DNA from 3 places in the Paenibacillus sp. J22R98 genome. Region 1 is predicted to be linked to each of the others. Evidence: riboswitches for the same ligand, from Rfam matches in the RefSeq annotation. Region 1 holds a riboswitch; each other region holds the start of a gene.

Evidence for each region. A riboswitch is a leader RNA that binds a small molecule or an ion and turns the genes downstream of it on or off. The one in region 1 is predicted to bind cyclic di-GMP.
Region 2: linked by a shared signal. The riboswitch ahead of AC50Y3_RS27655 (methyl-accepting chemotaxis protein) and the one ahead of AC50Y3_RS20365 (ATP-binding protein) in region 1 are both predicted to bind cyclic di-GMP.
Region 3: linked by a shared signal. The riboswitch ahead of AC50Y3_RS08375 (PilZ domain-containing protein) and the one ahead of AC50Y3_RS20365 (ATP-binding protein) in region 1 are both predicted to bind cyclic di-GMP.

Annotation. Positions count from the first base shown of each region.
Region 1 is NZ_JBXENW010000007.1:210,020-212,221, forward strand. It holds gene AC50Y3_RS20365 (ATP-binding protein) at 1-1,393, opposite strand, end outside; cyclic di-GMP riboswitch class I at 1,479-1,573, opposite strand; gene AC50Y3_RS20370 (Gfo/Idh/MocA family protein) at 1,765-2,202, opposite strand, start outside.
Region 2 is NZ_JBXENW010000013.1:108,632-110,833, reverse strand. It holds gene fumC (class II fumarate hydratase) at 1-914, shown strand, start outside; cyclic di-GMP riboswitch class I at 1,023-1,112, shown strand; gene AC50Y3_RS27655 (methyl-accepting chemotaxis protein) at 1,186-2,202, shown strand, end outside.
Region 3 is NZ_JBXENW010000002.1:651,212-653,413, forward strand. It holds gene AC50Y3_RS08370 (HD-GYP domain-containing protein) at 1-1,028, shown strand, start outside; cyclic di-GMP riboswitch class I at 1,060-1,163, shown strand; gene AC50Y3_RS08375 (PilZ domain-containing protein) at 1,292-2,005, shown strand; gene AC50Y3_RS08380 (O-antigen ligase family protein) at 2,160-2,202, shown strand, end outside.

The DNA.
Region 1 (2,202 bases):
CATCTTTCAGAATGGCCTGTGATTCCAGCAGCGTATAAACACCAGCCAGAAGGTCACATAGATTGGTCGCTTGAAACCGGCTGATTTGCGGCTTCGCAAGCAGAAGCAGCTCTTTGATGATGCCTTCCATTCGAACGACTTCAGAACTAATAATGGCAACATACTCCATTTTGTTCATGCCGTTTTGAAATAGCTTCATAAATCCTTTAATCGCCGTGAGCGGATTTCGAATCTCATGTGCAATCCCAGCTGCAAGCTGGCCTGCCATCGAAAGCTTCTCCGATTCCACGATAAACGACTCTTGCGCCTTGCGCTGCGTCAGATCGGTAAAGTTAATGACGACACCGGCTTGCTCGCCTTTACCCTGCATCGGCGTGATATGATATTCCACCGGAAATGTCGACCCATTCTTGCGTCGGAACAAATCATCCGCTATATATTCAGCACTGCCTGTGCGTGTAACCCTCTCGATGGGATCCCATTCCTCGCCCTCTGTCTGTAAGGCCCGCAGTCCAATCTTTCGCCCAAGTACATCAGAAGCCTCGAACCCGGTTAAATGGACAGCTGCTTGATTCCAAAAGATGACTTTGCCCCGCTCGTCCACCCGGTAGATGCCCTCTGCCACGGAATCCAAGATGTGCGAATACGCTTCATTCATCCGTTTCAGACGCTCTTCGCTCTGCTTCAAACGGCTGTCGATCATCATGATGACGATCGAATACATGCAGATTACGGATACGATCAAACTAATGCTAATGGCAAGAAAGAATTGATTTTGCGATAATGCCACCGATTCGCCCGCACGCAGTGAAGTGATGCCATGCATCATTGGCATATTGCTATAATGAAGAAATTCAACAGCTGCGGAAAGGAGTAAAGCGTGGACTAACTGCCGCTTACGGCTTAGTTTGTGGAAGCGATGCTGACTTGTGAATACGAAACCCAGCACAACGGACAGAACGATGATGGATAGGAAACCTGTAGTTGATTCGTAGTGGAGCGTCGCATGGGCTTTGATTGCTTTCATTCCAATATAGTGCATCGCTACGATGCCGCCCGTCTGAACCAAGCTGCCTAGAACGAGCAGGCTCGTCCGTTGTCGCTGCGCAGCACGCTCAAACAAGATTAGCGCCAGCGCTGACAAGGTGATTAGCACACCCATGGAGAGAAACACATAACCGAAATGGTACATCACTTTAACCGGGAATGGATAGGCCAGCAGTGCCACAAAGTGCATGGACCACACCCCGATACCAAATACAAAGGCCGCACTCATAAGCCAGAAGAAAGTTGTGTACCCGGCTGCATGAATACGCCGATAGAGATGAAAGAGGATTAAAGAAGAGCTGAATACGAGTACAAATGAAATGGCGACGAGTGCGATGGATGCCATGCCAACCTTCCTCCGGTTCATTGACTTAGCATGCTGTTTGCAAATTGGCAATAAAAAACCACCCGAATAGGATGGATGACATCTACTCGGCAACCTTGTCTACCTTAGCATCACAAGGAGTGATCCCTTAGGCCATGGCTTTGCGTCCCATAGTTTCCAAATGGTTTGCCTTTAACTTAGGTATTTAGTTGTAAAATTCTTCTAATGACTGGATTTAATTCTCATTATATGTTTTTTTGCGGAACTGTACAGAGCGAAATACGTAGAAGATTAGCTGATTTTGTCGAATCGGCAAAATATATGTAACATCATTAATTATATAAAAAAAGCCGAGGATGACAACGCCATCCCCGGCTTCCTTGTTTGTAATTCTACTCGAAGTATACGGCCTTGCCCGTGCGGGAAGACTCGTAGATCGCTTCAAGAATTTCGGAAACCACAAGCGCTTGCTCTGGTTTAACGAAAGTTTCTTTGTCGTTTTTAACGGCATCGATCCACATGCTTGCTTCAAGAACTTCTGCAGTTTCGCTCGCGCCTTCATAGAAAGCAACGCCGCCGCTGTTAAGTTCTACTTTGTTTACATAAAGGCGGCTGTTGTGCTCGCCATTGAAACGAAGACCGTCTTTCATGTCAGCGCCTGCTTTAGTACCGCTGAGGGAAACTTTAGCCTCATCGACTTCAAGCGAGTTAAGCGCCCAGCTGGACTCAAGGATAACAGTTGCACCGTTCTCCATTGTGATCATAGCGAAAGCGGAATCTTCAACTGTGAATTGTTTTGGATCCCATGGGCCCCAAGCATTCGCAGCGTT
Region 2 (2,202 bases), on a different contig from region 1:
AGGACCTTCTCCTGCCGGCCATAGCGCAGCTCAAATCGACCCTAGAACAGAAGAGCGCTAGCTTCATGGATGTGATCAAAATCGGTCGTACCCATCTGCAGGATGCCACACCGCTCACGCTTGGCCAGGAGATCAGCGGCTGGGTCCGGATGCTGGAGAAAGGGGAACGGAATATTAGAGCAAGCCGCGAAGAACTGCGAGAGCTTGCGATCGGCGGTACAGCCGTGGGCACGGGACTGAATGCCCCGCCGGGCTTTAGCGAGAAGGTATCGGCGGAGATCAGCCGACTCACAGACAAGCAATTCATAAGTGCGCCGAACAAATTTCACGCACTGACGAGCCATGACGAGATCGTCTTCGTGCACGGCGCAATTAAAGCGCTCGCCGCCGATTTAATGAAGATTGCCAACGACGTTCGCTGGCTCGCAAGCGGTCCGCGCTGCGGGATTGGCGAGATTCGGATCCCGGAGAATGAGCCGGGCAGCTCCATCATGCCGGGGAAGGTCAACCCGACGCAGTGTGAGGCGCTGACCATGGTCGTCTGTCAGATCATGGGCAATGACGCGGCGATCGGCTTCGCGGCCAGCCAAGGGAACTTCGAGCTGAATGTGTTCAAGCCTGTCATTATTCACAACTTCCTGCAGTCGACCCGAATTCTCAGCGATGCGATCCGCTCCTTCGATGAGCACTGTGCGGTTGGCATTGAGCCGAATCGGGAAGCAATCGCCCGGCATCTCAACGAGTCGCTGATGCTCGTTACGGCGCTTAATCCTCATATCGGTTATGAGAATGCGGCGGCCATTGCGAAGGCTGCTCATAAGGAAGGCCTGACGCTGCGCGAGGCTGCGATCCGAAGCGGGCTCATTACAGCCGCCAAGTTCGACGAAGTAGTGAGAGCAGAAGAGATGATCTGACAAATTCGACAAAACCTTACAAAATACGCTATGTACAAATAGGGATTTTCTCTCCTATAATTAACCATGTTAACCTAATAATCACTATAGAGATCCAACTACTTATTCATATGACAAAGGCAAACCAATGGAAATGTTGGGACGCAAAGCCTAGGCCTAAAGCATCGATACAGATGCCATGGTGGACAGGTTACCGAGTGAAAAGGAGTCCATCCTTACACGGGTGGACTCTTTTTATATGTATACAAATATTGGGAGGTAGGCTCTTTGTATGCTTAGGGAGAAAAACCGTGTCATGCTTTTCATTTCTACAATCATTGTGCTTTTATCGTTACTAGTACACGCATTCGATTGGCTCGGTTTGTCCATGCAGCATGATCATCACCCAGATAGGAACGGCTCTATGCTTCACTCCTACCTGAATCAAACGTTCTTCGCTTTACCGATTATTTTCTTACTGCTTGCCGGATTATGCATGCGTTTTCAGAAGGAGCAGCAGACCGTACCGCTTCTCATGACGCTGTCGCTCACCTTCAGCAGCATTTCCATCATCGCAGGCGGAAACGGCATGGTGGAATACCACTTCTCCATCTTTATGGTACTCGCCATTATTTTGTACTACGACCTCATCGCAATGCTTCTCGTTAGCACCGTCATCTTCGCACTTCAGCACGTACTCGGCTTCCTGCTTTTCCCTGAACTCGTCTACGGAACCAGCGATTACTCGCTGGCAATGGTCTCCATTCACATCGTATTTGTTATCTTGTTTATCGGCGCCGTTACCTATCAGATCGTGACTCGCAGAGCGTTCATCCATGCACTGGAATCGGCTCAACAACAGAAAATTCAAGCAGCCGTCAAACAAATTATCGAGAATGTGACAGAAACCTCGGACCAGGTGCTCATGAACTCTAAGGAGCTTAGCTGCAACGCGGCCACGCTCAATCTCTTGGCAGGCGATATCGTGCAAACGATGCAGCTGGTGGATGCTACGGCGAATTTGCAGGAGAATGGCGCGCGAACTGGCAAGAAGGTGATCGGAGAGATGCTCCGCGACATTCATACCATCGCCGAAACGTCGGCTACGGTTTCTAATTTCTCGAATGAGGTGGCGACAGAGGCTGATAATGGGAATGAAGCCATTCAGAAGGCCGTCCGGCAGATGACATCGATGAGCAATGCCGTTCAAGAGTCCGCAACCAAAGTAAAGCTGCTCGGTCAGCGTTCGCAGGAAATAGATGATATTACAAGTTTAATTACAGACATCGCTTCCCAAACCAGTCTGCTG
Region 3 (2,202 bases), on a different contig from region 1:
TTTTGCAGGAGAATGGGAACATATTGCTTGGCGCCGGTGTGGAGTTAAATCAACGATTTATCGACAGATTGGCTGGTTTAGGCATTGACATGCTTTTCATTGATGATCCCCTGACAGAGGGTTTAGAGCCGACTACGGCTATTCAAGACAGCACGCACAAAGCAGCATCGGATACGATTTACAAGACGATGAATACGCTCATGGACCAACAGGTTACGAAAGGGCGAACGATAGCCCCCGAGCTTGGCCGCACCTTCCGTAAAGTATTCGGCGATATTATGCAGGACCTCATTAGACGTGAAGATGTAATGGTTAGCTTAACTAACATTCACGTGGCAGACAGCTACTTGTTCCACCATTCCCTGAATGTCACGATTCTGGCAGGCATCATGGGATTGGCCAGAGGGTATAACCGTACGCAGCTCGAAGAGCTTGGCATGGGTGCGATGTTATTCGATATCGGAATGACACGGCTGCCCAAAGAGATTTTGACCAAGACGACGGCATTAACGCCAAGCGAGCGGATGCTCATGGAGAAACATACCGAGGATGGCTTCAACATCATTCGGGCGCAGCATGATATTAGTTTGCTTTCGGCTCATTGCGCGCTGCAGCATCACGAGCGCTATGATGGTTCGGGTTATCCGCGTAAGCTTAAGCGGGAGGCCATTCATGAATACGCTCAGATCGTAGCGATCGCGGATGTCTATGATGCGCTGACCTCTCCCAGGCCGCATCGGAAACGTTATACACCATCGGAAGCGATTGAGTTTTTGTTTGCTGCAGGAAACACCTATTTTGATCTGGATTTAATCAAGATTTTCTGTAAGCATATTTCCATTTATCCGGTCGCGACAACGGTACTGCTCAGCTCAGGGCAAGTTGCCGTCGTTGCTGTGAACGACCCGCTCGCGGTTCATCGTCCAACGGTTCGGATTATCCGAGAGCCTGACGGAACAGCGCCTGCTGCAGCCTATCAGATCGACCTCAAAGACCAACATAAATTAATGATCGTGAAAGAACTGTAGATAGGTTAGCATTCTGCTGACAACTGCATATCATCGATACTGGCAAACTTATCGAAAGGTAAGGACGCAAAGTTAAAGGGTCTAAATGTCCGCTCATCATTTTAGTAGCGAACGAATGACAGCCTGACTGCCGAAATGAACCCCCGAGTTATCTCGTGGTTAAGGAAGCGGCTCCAGTATTGCATGAGGAAGCGCTTTTTCTGTTTTTTAGCGCCGTACTGTCGTTGCGGGAGCGTTTCTTCATATGTGAAGGAGGAAAGTAAATGTCAGGCATGAATGAACGAATCGGATCAGGCAAACCAACCTTTGCCATGAAAGCACTGCTGCACAGCCGTACGATGGTTGAGAAAGACGGCTATGTTGCCACTGGCGTGCTTGCCCATGCAGAAGGCGAAATGATGGAGATCGAACTGACGGAATTCAAAAACTTCGAGCTCGGTGAACCGGTTAGTTTAACCGTCTATTCACCTGTCGGCATTCACCGGCTGCAATCGACGATTATTGCGAAGGCAGAAGGTTCTATCGCGGTTATTTTCCCGGCTCGCTCGCTTGCGGGACTTGAAGAGAAACGGGAATCGCCGCGTATTGATATTGAGGCGAGAGGAACGATATCGCGTACCTATTCGCAAGAGGTCGAAGGCTCCAAAGGGGATAAAATAACGATTGAAGCTACAGATAGCTTCGATATAGAGCTGCGTAATATAAGCGATACCGGCGTGGGCTTCTCACTAATGAGCCCTCCGACACTAGTAAAAGGCGATACCCTCATCGCGAGTTTATCGCTTGGCTTCAAGCTGGATTGTGAAGTTGAAATTATCCGCAAGGAAGATGGAAGTGAGTGGAAGTTTTATGGAGCTCGCTTTCTCGATTTGGACGAGCAGCAGCAGCGGGCGCTTCGAGCGTATTTACTGCGCATGCAAATAGAGGCCTATTTCAAGCTTAAACAGGAGAAAGCAACAGCTAAGAAGGGCAGATAAACGCGATTTCCGCGTTGCAAATATAAGAAGGCGTTTGAACGGATGATCGTGATCCGGCAGCGTCTTCTTTTTTATAGTCAGCCTATTAATTATGGTACAATTGGAAAAATAACGGAATTCATGCGTTGGGGTTCGAGTAAAAGGGGAAGTGGTTATGCGAAGTGGGTTGACGGGATTAGCCGCGCTGGCCGTGGCTA